DNA from 4 places in the Methylobacterium sp. WL12 genome. Region 1 is predicted to be linked to each of the others. Evidence: predicted binding sites of a transcription regulator. Region 1 holds the regulator's gene; each other region holds the start of a gene.

What was found. The regulator LexA, encoded in region 1, represses DNA repair genes until DNA is damaged. The targets are predictions, from matches to a motif close to TGTTCNNNNTGTGTTCNG.
Region 2: a site for LexA is predicted at 1,138-1,155, ahead of FV226_RS04515 (PA0069 family radical SAM protein). Genes of this name have one in related genera too.
Region 3: a site for LexA is predicted at 2,122-2,139, ahead of uvrA (excinuclease ABC subunit UvrA). Genes of this name have one in related genera too.
Region 4: a site for LexA is predicted at 1,773-1,790, ahead of ruvC (crossover junction endodeoxyribonuclease RuvC). Genes of this name have one in related genera too.

The regions. Positions count from the first base shown of each region.
Region 1 covers NZ_VRUW01000016.1:69,946-73,136, forward strand. The annotation lists gene FV226_RS09190 (ComEC/Rec2 family competence protein) at 1-1,288, shown strand, start outside; gene lexA (transcriptional repressor LexA) at 1,282-2,031, opposite strand; gene FV226_RS09200 (hydroxyacid dehydrogenase) at 2,195-3,133, opposite strand.
Region 2 covers NZ_VRUW01000007.1:980-4,170, forward strand. The annotation lists gene FV226_RS04515 (PA0069 family radical SAM protein) at 1-1,100, opposite strand, end outside; gene FV226_RS04520 (hypothetical protein) at 1,277-1,795, shown strand; gene moaB (molybdenum cofactor biosynthesis protein B) at 1,799-2,353, opposite strand; gene selD (selenide, water dikinase SelD) at 2,497-3,191, shown strand, end outside.
Region 3 covers NZ_VRUW01000015.1:12,964-16,154, reverse strand. The annotation lists gene FV226_RS08535 (nitrate- and nitrite sensing domain-containing protein) at 1-1,508, opposite strand, end outside; gene FV226_RS08530 (hypothetical protein) at 1,785-2,036, shown strand; gene uvrA (excinuclease ABC subunit UvrA) at 2,284-3,191, shown strand, end outside.
Region 4 covers NZ_VRUW01000006.1:97,014-100,204, reverse strand. The annotation lists gene FV226_RS04435 (HAD-IA family hydrolase) at 1-193, shown strand, start outside; gene FV226_RS28465 (hypothetical protein) at 198-431, opposite strand; gene FV226_RS04425 (YebC/PmpR family DNA-binding transcriptional regulator) at 609-1,355, shown strand; gene FV226_RS04420 (hypothetical protein) at 1,366-1,656, opposite strand; gene ruvC (crossover junction endodeoxyribonuclease RuvC) at 1,838-2,401, shown strand; gene FV226_RS04410 (YceI family protein) at 2,407-3,018, opposite strand; gene ruvA (Holliday junction branch migration protein RuvA) at 3,185-3,191, shown strand, end outside.

The sequences.
Region 1 (3,191 bases):
CATCGCCGCCGAGCGCTCCCTCGTCATGACCCTGATCATGCTCGGCGCGATCCTGGTCGACCGCCCGGCGTTGAGCATGCGCAACCTCGCCCTCGCCGCGCTCATCGCGCTGGCGCACGAGCCGGAGGGGCTGCTCGGCCCGAGCTTCCAGATGTCGTTTGGGGCGGTGGCCGGCCTCATCGCCTGCGCCCGGCTGATCGACGGGCGCCTGTTCCGCCGCGATGGCGCCGGGCGGATCGGCCGGCTGATCGCCCTGGGGCTGACGACGGTCGTCGGCACGCTCGGCACGACGCTGGTGGCCCAGGTCGCCACCGCACCCTTCGCGACCTACCACTTCCAGACGGTGCAGCCTTTCGGGCTGATCGGTAACGCGCTCACGCTGCCGCTGGTCTCGCTCGCGGTGATGCCGGCGGCGGTGCTCGGCATCGTCGCCTACCCGTTCGCCCTCGATCAGCCGGTCTGGTGGCTGATGGGCCTGGCAGTGCGGGGGATGCTGACGATCTCCGAATGGATCGAAGGGCTCGGGCGCGCCAACGTGGTGGTGCCGGCCTTCGGCACCGGGGCGCTCGGGTGCCTTGCCGCGGCGCTTCTGCTCGCGACGCTGCCGGTCTCGCGCCTGCGCTGGCTCGCCCTGCCGCCGGCGCTGCTGGGGCTCGGCCTCGCGACGGCGCCGGCACGCTTCGAAATCTACGTCGATCGCCAGGGCAGCGGTGCCGCGGTGCGCCGGATCGACGGCAGCCTCGTCGCCCTCGGCAAGCCGTCGAACTTCGTGCTGGAGCAATGGCTGAAGGCCGACGGCGACGGCCGGACCGGCGCGCAGGCGACCGGGGGCGCTACGTGTGACCGGATCGGTTGCGTCCTACGGCTCGCCGATGGCCGCGCGGTGGCGCTCCTGAAGGACCGCCGCGGCTTCGCCCAGGATTGCGCCAACGCCGCGGTGTTGATCACGCCGCTCTCCGCGCCGCCCGGCTGCGCCGCAGCCCTCGTCATCGATCGCGCCTACCTCGCCGCCCACGGCGCGGTGGCGATCCGCCTGCAGCCGGACGGCTTCACGGTGAGTCGGACCCGCGAGCCGGGGCGGACGCTGCCGTGGCGACCGGCCCAAGCCCGCGTGCCGGCCAAGCCAGCCGACCAGCCGGTGCCAGAATCGCCTTTACCCGGCGAGATCAAGCCGAAGTACGTACCTTTCCAGGGCATGGCGCCGCCGAATCCGCGGACCGAACCGGCGCCCGACGACCCGGCCGCGGACGGCCCCGACGCCGAGATGCCGGCGGAGACGCTTCAGTAACGGCGGACGAGGCTGACCAACCGCCCCTGGATCTGGACGCGATCCGGCCCGAGCACGCGGGTTTCGTAGGCGGGGTTGGCCGCTTCCAGTGCGATCGACGAGCCGCGCCGCCGCAGGCGCTTCAGCGTCGCCTCCTCATCGTCGATCAGCGCGACGATGATGTCGCCGGTGTTGGCGGTGTCCTGCTTGCGGATCACCACGAGGTCGCCGTCGAGGATGCCGGCCTCGACCATCGAATCGCCGCGGACCTCCAGTGCGTAGTGCTCGCCGCCGGCGAGGAAGTCCGGCGACATGGTGATCGCGTGGCTCTGGTTCTGGATCGCCGAGATCGGAGTTCCGGCGGCGATCCGGCCCATCACCGGGATCGACACGGAGCGACCGCTGTCATCGACCATCTGCGTCGTCGGCCGAGGCGGCACCGCCTTGGCGCGCCCGCCCTCCACCACGCTCGGGGTGAAGCGGCGTGGCGCGGGCGCCGCCACCGGGGCGGGCGCCGCCACCGGGGCGGGCGCCGCCATGCGGCCGGCGCCTTCGGGCATCCGCAGGACCTCGATCGCCCGGGCGCGGTTGGGAAGCCGGCGCAGGAAGCCGCGCTCCTCGAGGGCGGTGATCAGCCGATGGATGCCCGATTTCGACTTGAGGTCGAGGGCGTCCTTCATCTCGTCGAACGAGGGCGGGACGCCGTCCTCGCGCATCCGCTCATCAATGAATCGTAGGAGATCCAGCTGTTTACGGGTCAGCATCGGCGAGCTCGCGAGAAAGAGCGGCCGCACGAAGGTGAAGCCGCAGAAACAAAACACGAACACGTTAAACGTTCGTCAAGTGTTCCGCAAGGGTTCTTGTCGCGACGCGCTGCGCGGACAGACGAATTCGTTACGCGACGGTGCCAGCGCGGCACGGCGAGGTTCAGCCCTCCAGGCTTCGCCGCACGGCGCGGGCCGTGACGGCGGAGACGCGCACGTTCGATTCCTGCGTCACGCCCGCGATGTGCGGCGTCAGGATCAGGTTCGGCACGTCGGCGAACAGTGCCCCGCCCATAGCATCCAGCGGCTCCTCCGCGAACACGTCCAGCGCCGCCCCGCCGAGATGGCCCGACCGGAGCGCGTCAACGACTGCGCGCTCGTCCACCACGCCCCCGCGGGCGGCGTTGATCAGGATCGCGCCCGGTGGCATTCGGGTGATCGCGTCGGAGCCGATCATCCCCCGCGTCGCCTCGGTGAGCGGCACGTGCAGGGAGAGCACGTCGCTCGAAGCGATCAGCGCGTCGAGTTCGGCACGCGCCACCGAGCCGTGGGCCGGGCGCCACGCGGTGTCCTCGGGCGTCAGGTACGGGTCGAAGGCCGAGACCGCCATGTCGAGCGCCGCGGCGCGCCGGGCGGTCTCGCGGGCGATGGCACCGAAGCCGACGAGGCCGAGGCGCTTGCTGGCGATCTCGCGCCCCATCAACGCGTTGCGCGGCCACGCCCCCGCCGCCACCTGCGCGCTGGCACCGTAGGCGCCGCGCAGCAGCAGCAGAGCCGTGCCGATCACGTACTCGGCCACCGCGCCGTCGTTGGCGCCGATCGCGGGATGGACCGCGATACCGCGGGCTGCGCAGGCCGGCAGGTCGATGTTGTCGAGGCCGACGCCGAGGCGGCCCACCACCTTGAGGTCGGGAGCCGCTGCCAGCAGGTCGCCGCGCACCTGCGTGCGGTTGCGGACGATCAGCCCCGCCGCCTCTTGGAGCGCCGCGCGCAGGGCGTCGGGCCGGTCGACGAGGGTCGGATCGTAGAGCGTCTCGAACCCGGCGAGCTCCGCCCGGATCGCGGCCTCGTCCATGAACTCGCTGATGACGACCTTGAGCATCGCGTGCCGATCCTGTTTCGCACCGCGGCCTAGCCTCCCCCGCGTGCGTCTCCGCCGG
Region 2 (3,191 bases), on a different contig from region 1:
TCGCCCGGCTTGGTAAAGGCCGAGGCGTCGAGGGTGATGCGCGCCTTCGCGTAGCCGAGCCGCGTTTTCGCCAGGCGCATCCGCGTCGCGATCAGGTCGGCGTAGGCGCCCTCCCCGGTCATGCGCTTGCCGAAGGAGGCGTCGTATTCGCGGCCGCCGCGGGCCTGTGCGATCAGGGAGAAGACGTGACGTTGTCGCCCGGGATAGTGCTCGGCGAACCAGTCGGCGACGAGGTCCTTCAGTTCGTGCGGCAGGCGCAGCAGCACGTGGTTGGCCTCCCGCGCCCCGCAGGCGCGCGCCTCGGTCAGGATCGCCTCGATCTCGTGGTCGTTGAGCGAGGGGATGATCGGCGCGACGATCACCATCACCGGGATGCCGGCTTGGCTGAGCGCACGGATCGCCTCGAGGCGCTTGCGTGGATGCGGCGCGCGCGGCTCCATCTTCCGGGACAGCACCGGATCGAGGGTCGTCACCGAGACCGCGACCTTCCCGAGGTTCCGCTCGGCCATCCCGGCGAGGATGTCGATGTCGCGGGTGACGAGGTTGGATTTCGTCACGATCCCGACGGGATGGCGCAGGCGTGCCAGCACCTCCAGCACGGCCCTTGTGATGCGGTGCTCGCGCTCGATCGGCTGGTACGGGTCGGTCGCCGTGCCGAGCGCGATGGTCTGCGCCTCGTAGCCCGGCGCCGACAGCTCGCGCTCCAGCAGGCGCGCCGCGTCCGGCTTGGCGAAGAGCTTTGTCTCGAAGTCGAGCCCGGGCGACAGGCCGGCATAGGCGTGGTTCGGCCGCGCGAAGCAGTACACGCAGCCGTGCTCGCAGCCGCGATAGGGGTTGATCGAGCGATCGAACGGGATGTCGGGCGAGGTGTTGCGCGTGATGATCCCGCGCGCCCGCTCCAACGTCACCTCGGTCCGTCGCACCGGCCCGGGCTCTTGGGAAGGCCAGCCGTCGTCGAGGCTTTCGCGCCGGATCGCCTCGAACCGGCCGTCCGGGTTGGCGGTGGCGCCCCGTCCGCGCACCGAGTCCCGCGCCGGCGTCGTTGCGGCGAGCCGGCGTGGGCTCGATTCGAGTTCGGACACATGGCGGGATTCGGACATCGTGATGGGTGCACCCCGGCGTGGAAGCTGTCTACAATGGAACATAGCAGGAACGAAATCGACGGGATACGCCTCGATTTTAGGCAAGTTCTCGGCGTTTGTGGCAACCGCGCAACGCAAGCGCGTCGCGTCGCGGCTGAGCGTCCTCGCTGGCCGAAAATACGTTATGCGCGACCATGATCTCCGCCCTGGTTCTCGTCGCCGACCCCGGCGACGCCGACGCGCTCGACCGTCTGGCCGACTCCCTGGGGGCGCTCGTGGCGGGCGTCGCCGCCGGTCTCGTGGGCGATGCGGTGATCGTGGCGGCGGCGATGGACCCCGGCGTCGACACCATCGCCGACGCCACAGGTGCCAGCCTCGTGGTGATGCCGCCCGGAGCGAACCCCTGGGTCGCGGGGGCGGCTTTGGCGCGCCGCGACTGGGTCTTGTGCCTCGAGGCCGGCGACGTGCCGGGGGATGGCTGGATCCGCACCCTCGACCGGTTCGTCGGCACCGCGGGCGCCGACGCTCTCGGACGGCTGTCGCGTCCGCATGCGAGCCTCGCGACGCGGCTCGCGGTCTGGGCCGAGGCGATGGTCGGCGCCAGGGTGGCGCGGCCCGGCGACGTGGTCCGGCGCGACCGCCTCACCGAGGCCGGCACCTTCGCGCCTCGGCTGACGCCGCGCCGGCTCATCGCCCGGATCGACCGGGCGTGAGGGTCACGCGGTGACGGAGGCGCCCCGGCGCAGGTGCTCGTCGAGGCGCGGCATGATCTCGACGAAGTTGCAGGGGCGGTGGCGGTAATCGAGCTGGCTCGCGAGGATGCCGTCCCAGGCGTCGCGGCAGGCGCCGGGCGACCCCGGGAGCACGAAGACGTAGGTCGCGTTGGCGACCCCCGCCGTCGCCCGCGACTGCAGCGTCGAGGTGCCGATCTTGTCGTAGGAGATGCGGTGGAACACCGCCGAGAAGCCGTCCATCCGTTTCTCGAACAGCGGCTCCAGCGCCTCCGGCGTCACGTCGCGCCCGGTGAATCCGGTGCCGCCGGTGGTGATCACCACGTCGACGCCGGGATCGCGGGTCCAGCCCTCGACCGTCTCGCGGATCGCCGAGACCTCGTCGGGCACGATGGCGCGGGCGGCGAGCGCGTGGCCGGCTGCGGTCAGCCGCTCCGCAAGGGTGTCGCCGGAGCGGTCGTCCTCCGGCCTGCGCGTGTCCGAGACGGTGAGCACCGCGATCGACAGGGGGACGAAGCTGCGGGCAGGCGTGTCGGGCATCGAACGGTCTCCAAGATGTTCGCCCGGAATATGGGCCGTCGGCGCCGATTGTCCCATCCGTCGCCGCCGTGGCGGATCGCGGGCGCGATCCGTGGTATCGGCCCGAGGATATGACCGATCCCATCGAACTTCGCGGTGCTCCCATGGATGCGTCCCCCGTCCGCCTCACCAGCCTCGCCCATGGCGGCGGCTGCGGCTGCAAGCTCGATCCCGCGATCCTCCGGTCGCTGCTGGCCGACCAGCCGATCGCCGGGCCGTTCGAGCGCCTGCTCGTCGGCAACGAGACCGCCGACGACGCCGCCGTGTGGGCGCTCGACGACGGCACCTGCGTCATCGCCACCACCGACTTCTTCACGCCGATGGTCGACGACCCGCGCGACTTCGGACGGATCGCCGCCACCAACGCGATCTCCGACGTCTACGCCATGGGCGGCCGCCCGATCATGGCGCTCGCCATCCTCGGGATGCCCGTCGGCAAGATCGCGCCCGAGGTCGTCGCCGAGATCCTGAAGGGCGGCGCCGCGACCTGCGCCGAGGCCGGCATCCCGATCGCCGGCGGCCACTCGATCGACACGCCCGAGCCGATCTACGGGCTCGCGGTGATCGGCATCTGCCGCCGCGAGGACGTGCGCCGCAACGCCGACGCGCGGGTCGGCGACGTGCTGATCCTGACCAAGCCGCTCGGCGTCGGCGTCTACTCCGCCGCGATCAAGCGCGACGCCCTGCCGGCGGGCGGCTACGCGGACTTCGTCGCGACGACGACGCTGCTGAACAAGGTCGGCGCCGAGCTCAGTCCCGATCCGGACGTCCACGCCATCACCGACGTGACCGGCTTCGG
Region 3 (3,191 bases), on a different contig from region 1:
CCGGCCATGCCCTCGGCGTCGCGCTCGGCCGCCGCCGCGAGGTCGGCCGACGCGGTGACCTGGGTGCCGATCTCGGCGACCGACGCCGAGAGCTCCTCGGTCGCCGCCGCCACGGTGTCGGCCGACAGCGCCGCCTCGTGCGAGGCGTGGGCGACCTGCCGGCTCAGCGACGAGGCGTCCTCGGCCGCCCGGGACATGCCCTGCGCCGCCGCCTCGAGCTGGGTCGCGGCCGCCGAGACCGCCTCGACGATGCCGCCGACCCGGTCCTCGAAGCCGTCGGCAAGCTCCAGTGCGGCGGCGCGGCGGGCCGCCTCGGCGTCGGCCGACATCCGCTCCTGGACCGCGCGGCTGCGGCGGCGCTCGGCGACGTTCTCGCGGAATTCGACGGCGGCGGCCGCGATGGCGCGGACCTCGTTCGGGCCGCCCTGCGGGATCTCCACGGCGTCGTCGCCGCGGCCGATGGCGGTGAGCGCCCGCGACATCCGGGTCAGCGGCCGGGCCACCGCGGTGCCGAGGGCGAAGGCGAGGGCGCCCGACAGCAGGAAGATCGCGAGCGCCGCCCCCGACCAGATCGCCAGCGCCCGCTCGGCGAGCGCGCGGACGCCGCCGGCCTCCGCGGTGAGGTCGGCGGTGAGGCGGTCCTCGACCGCCTTGAGGCCGTCGATGCGCTGGGTCGCGAGGCGGAACCAGAGCGGGGCGTCGCGGAAGGCCAGCGGCTCGCCGGGCATGGTGTCGAGGGCGGCCTTGCGCAGGCGCGCCACCTCCTGCGCCGGGGCGGAGGCCTCGCTGGCGTCGAGCAGGGCGCCTTGGGCTGGCTCCGCCCGCGAGCGGAACAGGGTCTCGTAGGTGGCCTGGTCGGCCAGGAGCGTCGCGAGGCGGCGGGTCCCGGCGAGGTCGAGGCTGCCGGAGGCGAAGGCGGCGGAGGCCGCGGCGCGCTCCTGGCCGGCATACTCCTTCATCGTCAGGAAGGCGGCGTAGGACGCGGCGTGGTTGGCGATCCCGACATGGCCGATCACGCCCGACATCGCGCGGACCAGCCCGAGGCCTTCCCCGATCACGACGGTGTAGGCCGCGGCCGCCTGGGGCGCCGTCGGCCGCAGGGCGTCGACGCCGCCGCGCTGCGCGTCGAGGCCTTCGAGCGCCTGCGCGAAGGCGGCGGCCCGGGCGGTGAAGGCGGGGCCGTAGGCCGCCGCGCCGGCGGTGACGGCGGCGGCCAGGCCCTGGCGGGCGGCGTCGGTGCGCGCGCGCTGGGCGACGAGCTCGGCCTTGAACTGCGTGCCCTTCGAGGCGAGGAACAGGCTGGAGCCGCCGCGCTCGCGCTGGCCCTCGTGGACGAAGGCGCTGATCCGCGAGGCGAGGCCGACCAGGTCCTCGACCTGGACCACTTCGGCGCGCTGCGCCATCCGGTCCGCGATCGCGACCCCGGCCACCGCGGCGAAGGCGAGGCAAGGTGCCAGCGCGACCGCCACGATGCGGCCGCGCAAGGACATCAGAACACCGGTCGTCATCCGCTTGCCAATCCTTCATTCGCACAAGGCTTTGACAAATGATAAAGCCGCAGGTGGTAAACAGGCGGTTGCAATCTAAGATCAGCTCGATATTTCAGCACACCAATCGATACAACCGCAGGCTTCCTCAGTCCGGCAGGCCGGTTTGGGACGGGCCGTCATGCTTTCCGGACGCCTGGGCAAGGTCGGCGACGGACGCCGGGTGCGGTGTCGTCCTACGGAGGAGTCGCTCGCGACCGCGCGACGGTTCCGGGTCCGTCCAACTCCGAGGCGATCATGACCCGTACCCTCCTCGCAGCGAGCCTGCTGATCGCCGGCCTCGCCGCCGCCCAAGCCCAGACCGGCGACATGAGCTGCGCCGACTATCTCAAGGCCGACGCGCAGGCGCAGGCCTCGCTCAGCCCCGCCGACAAGGCGATGATCGCCGCCGACCCCCAGGCCTCCGCGCTCGACGCCAAGATGCGCGCCTACTGCAAGGCCAACCCGAAGGCCTCCTCCTCCGAGGCGATGACGAAGGCGATGCAGTAAGCCGGGAAGCGGCCACGCCTCGGCGCCGGGCCCAGGCGGGCGTGGCGTGCGCGGCGGCGGCCCGGAACGGCTGGCGAGTTGCCCGCGTACGCGTTTCGTTCTAGCAGACGCGCAAGCATGCCGGGCCTGCGTCCCGCCCGCCGCACCTTGCCGAAGGCTTCGGACGGACGACATGACCCGGCGCGGCGGTCGCATTCGCGATCGCCGGATCCCGCCCGCGTCGACGCCTCGAAAGACCGCCCCCGCCATGGCCAAAGCCGTCGCCGCCAAGACGCCCGCCGGGAAGAACTCCGCCGGGAAGACGCCTGCCGGCAAGACTTCCGCAGCGAAGACTTCCGCAGCGACGACTTCCGCAGCGAAGCCCCCCGCAACCAAGGCGCCGGCGGCCGGGAAGCCCGCGAAGGCGAACCCGGCCGTCGAGGCCGAGGCCGGCATCGACGCGAAGCTCGAGCGCCTGTTCGACCGCGAGACGCCGGCCGAGCGCGACCGGCGGGTGATCTCGGTGCGCGGCGCGCGCGAGCACAACCTCAAGAACGTCGACCTGACGATCCCGCGCGACAAGCTCGTGGTGTTCACCGGGCTCTCGGGCTCGGGCAAGTCGTCGCTCGCCTTCGACACGATCTACGCCGAGGGGCAGCGCCGCTACGTCGAGTCGCTCTCGGCCTATGCGCGCCAGTTCCTGGAGATGATGTCCAAGCCCGACGTCGACCAGATCGACGGGCTCTCGCCGGCGATCTCGATCGAGCAGAAGACCACCTCGAAGAACCCGCGCTCCACCGTGGGGACCGTCACCGAGATCTACGACTACATGCGCCTGCTCTGGGCGCGCGTCGGCATTCCGTACTCGCCCGCCACCGGCCTGCCGATCGAGAGCCAGACGGTCCAGCAGATGGTCGACCGCGTCCTGGCGCTGCCCGAGAAGAGCCGGCTCTACCTGCTCGCGCCCGTCGTCCGCGGCCGCAAGGGCGAGTACCGCAAGGAGATCGCCGAGTTCCAGAAGAAGGGCTTCCAGCGCCTGCGGATCGACGGGGAGTACTACCCGATCGACGACGTGCCGAAGCTCGACAAGAAGCTCAAGCACGACATCGACGTGGTGGTCGACCGGATCGTGGTGCGGGCCGACATCGCCGCCCGGCTCGCCGATTCCTTCGAGAC
Region 4 (3,191 bases), on a different contig from region 1:
GGCGCTCGACGCCGGCCTGCCGGTGCTGGCGACGCGTAGCCGCTACACCGAGAGCCACCGCCTCGACGGCGCCTTCTCGGCGGTGTCCGACCTCGGCGAGCCGGGGCATCCGCACCGGCACGTGTTCGGGGTCGCCTGGGCCGACGGGGTGGTGACGCTCGCGGGCCTGCGGGCCTGGCACGCGAGCGCCTGAGCCGTCAGTCGCGACGCGTGGGCCGGGAGCGCGGGGCGCCTCGACCTTTCGCTTCCGTGGCGAACAGCGTCGCGCCGGCCACCAGCCCGAGAACCGCGGCCAAGCCGAGCTTCGGCCACCGGCGGCTCTCAGTACGCCGGAGATCGCGCGTGCCGTCGCCGCGGCGATCCTCGCGTTTCGCCCAGGCGTCGGCCATTTCGGCGCGGTGCCTTCGTTCGGTGGTCGGGTGGGTCGTCACGTCCGTGTCGTTCCTTCGCCATGGCCGTCGCGATGCACGGCGATCGTGGGGGGCCAACGTGCGAGGCGATGGTTCTTTCCGGATCGTCCAGCCCACCTGCGGCCCGCGTTGCCTCGTCGCGTTCCGCCCGCGTATAAACCGCAGCATCCCCACGACACCCAAGAAACGCGCGACGCCATGGCCGGCCATTCCCAGTTCAAGAACATCATGCACCGCAAGGGCCGGGTGGACGCCGTCCGCTCGAAGCTCTTCGGCAAGCTCGCCCGCGAGATCACCGTGGCGGCCAAGCTCGGCCTGCCCGATCCGGCGATGAACGCACGCCTGCGCGCGGCGATCATCGCGGCGCGCGCCGAAAACGTGCCCAAGGACAACATCGAGCGCGCGATCAAGAAGGCGTCCGGCGCCGACGGCGAGACCTACGAGGAGATCCGCTACGAGGGCTACGGCCCGGGCGGCGCCGCGCTGATCGTCGAGGCGCAGACCGACAACCGCAACCGCACGGCTTCCGACGTGCGCTCGGCCTTCACCAAATCGGGCGGGAGCCTCGCCGAGACCGGCGCCGTCGCCTTCATGTTCGACCGCGTCGGCGTCATCGCGTTCCCGGCCTCGGTGGCCGACGCCGACACGATGATCGAGGCCGCGATCGAGGCCGGCGCCGACGACGTGCGCTCGGACGAGGCCGGCCACGAGATCACCTGCGCGCAGGACTCCTTCGGCGAGGTCTCGAAGGCGCTCGAAGCCCGCTTCGGCGAGCCGACCCGCACGGGCCTCGTCTGGAAGGCCCAGAACACGATCGACGTCGACGACGAGACCGGCGAGAAGCTGATCCGCCTCGTCGAGGTGATCGAGGACCAGGACGACGTGCAGAACGTCTACGTCAACTTCGCCCTGTCCGACGCGCTGGTGGCCAAGCTCGAGGCGTAAGGCTCAGGCCTCAGCGGAGCGAGACCGTCCCGCTGCGGTCGCAGCGATAGGGCGCGACGCCCACCGCCGGGTCCTGCAGCACGCGTCCGCCGGAGGCCTCGCAGCGGGTCTGGAACGAGTCGTGCGGCCCCCAGAAGCTCCAGATCGTGAACATCGGCAGCACCATCATCAGGCAGACGCTGCCGATGACCATGCCCGCCGCCCAGGCGCTGCCGCGCAAGGGCTTGGGCGGCTCCGGCCGCATCGGCGCCATCGGGGCGAGGAAGGCCAGGGTCGGCACCAGCCAGTCGAAGGTGTTCATCCGCCTGCCCCCTCGATCGCTCCGGTGCGGTTCCGGTCACGCGCCACGGGACGGACGGTAGTTCGGCCGCGCCGAATGCGAAAGGTGCCGGCCCGCGACCGTTTGGCGAAACCGATCGTTCACGCTATGTGCTCACAAAGGGCAGGCGTGGCGGTCCGGCCCCGCGCCCGAGGTCTCGCCCATGACGCCCATCCGCATCCTCGGCATCGACCCGGGCCTGCGCCGCACCGGCTGGGGCATGGTGACGTTGACCGGCGCCAAGCTCGCCTACGTCGATTGCGGCGTCGTCACCTCGGACGGCGACCTGCCGCTGGCGCTGCGCCTGCGCGAGCTGCACGAGGGCATCACCCGGATCGTACGGGATTTTTCGCCCGACGAGGTCTCGGTGGAGGAGACCTTCGTCAACAAGGACGCGCAGGCGACGCTGAAGCTCGGCCACGCCCGCGCCATCGCCCTGCTGGTTCCGGCGCTCGCCGGCGTGCCGGTGTTCGAATACGCGGCGAACCTGATCAAGAAGTCGGTCTGCGGGTCGGGGCACGCCGAGAAGGTGCAGATCCAGGCGATGGTGCGGTTCCTGCTGCCGAAGGCCGAGTTCAAGGTCGCGGATGCGGCCGACGCGCTGGCCATCGCCATCACCCACGTCAACCATCGCGGCGCGCATGCGCTGAAGCGCGCCAACCCGCCCCCCGGCGCGGCGGGCCCCGGCTCCGCGCGGATCGCGGCGGCCCTGGCCAAGCTCGGCTGAGCCCGTCAGTTCACCGCCTTGAACTCGCCTTCGAGCCGCAGGACCACCTCGTCGCCGAGCACCGGCAGGTAGGCGTCGATGCCGAAATCCGAGCGCTTGAGCACGGCGCGGCCGTCGAAGCCCACGGTGTAGGCCTTGTCCACCGGGTGGATGCCGGCTTGGTTGAAGGTCGCGTCGAAGGCGACCGGCTTGGTGACGCCGCGCAGCGTCAGGTCGCCGGTGACCCGCGCCGTGGTCGGGCTCGTCGCCTCGACCGCGGTGGCGACGAAGGTCGCGCTTGGGAACTTCGCGGTGTCGAAGAAGTCCGGCGCCTTGAGGTGCGCGTCGAGCTTCGGGTTCACGCCGGTGACGCTGTCGGTGCCGATCGTGACCTTGAGTCGGATCTTGGCCGGGTCCTTCGGGTCGAGCACCGCGTCGCCGGTCACGTCGGTGATCTGTCCGTAATAGGTCGAGAAGCCGAGATGGCTCAGCGACCACGTGATCTTGGCGTGGTCGGGATCGAGGCGGTAGGCGCCGGGCCGCACCTGCGTCGGGTCGGCGCTCGAGGCCGCGGTCTCGGCGGCCCGCGCCGGCGCGAGGGCGAGCGCGAACGCCAGGAGGAGCAGAGGTCCGCGCATCGGGATCGCCTGTGTCTGTGACCGAAGGTTTCCGGGCCGTGATCTCACGAAGCTTGGCCGCCCTCAAGGCTCGCGCCGCGGCCGACGCCGTGGATGGCGGCGCGGGGCGGCATTCTGTAGGCAGCGCAGATCGGGCGGGACGCGCGGCGCGGATGATCGGAATCTCATGATCG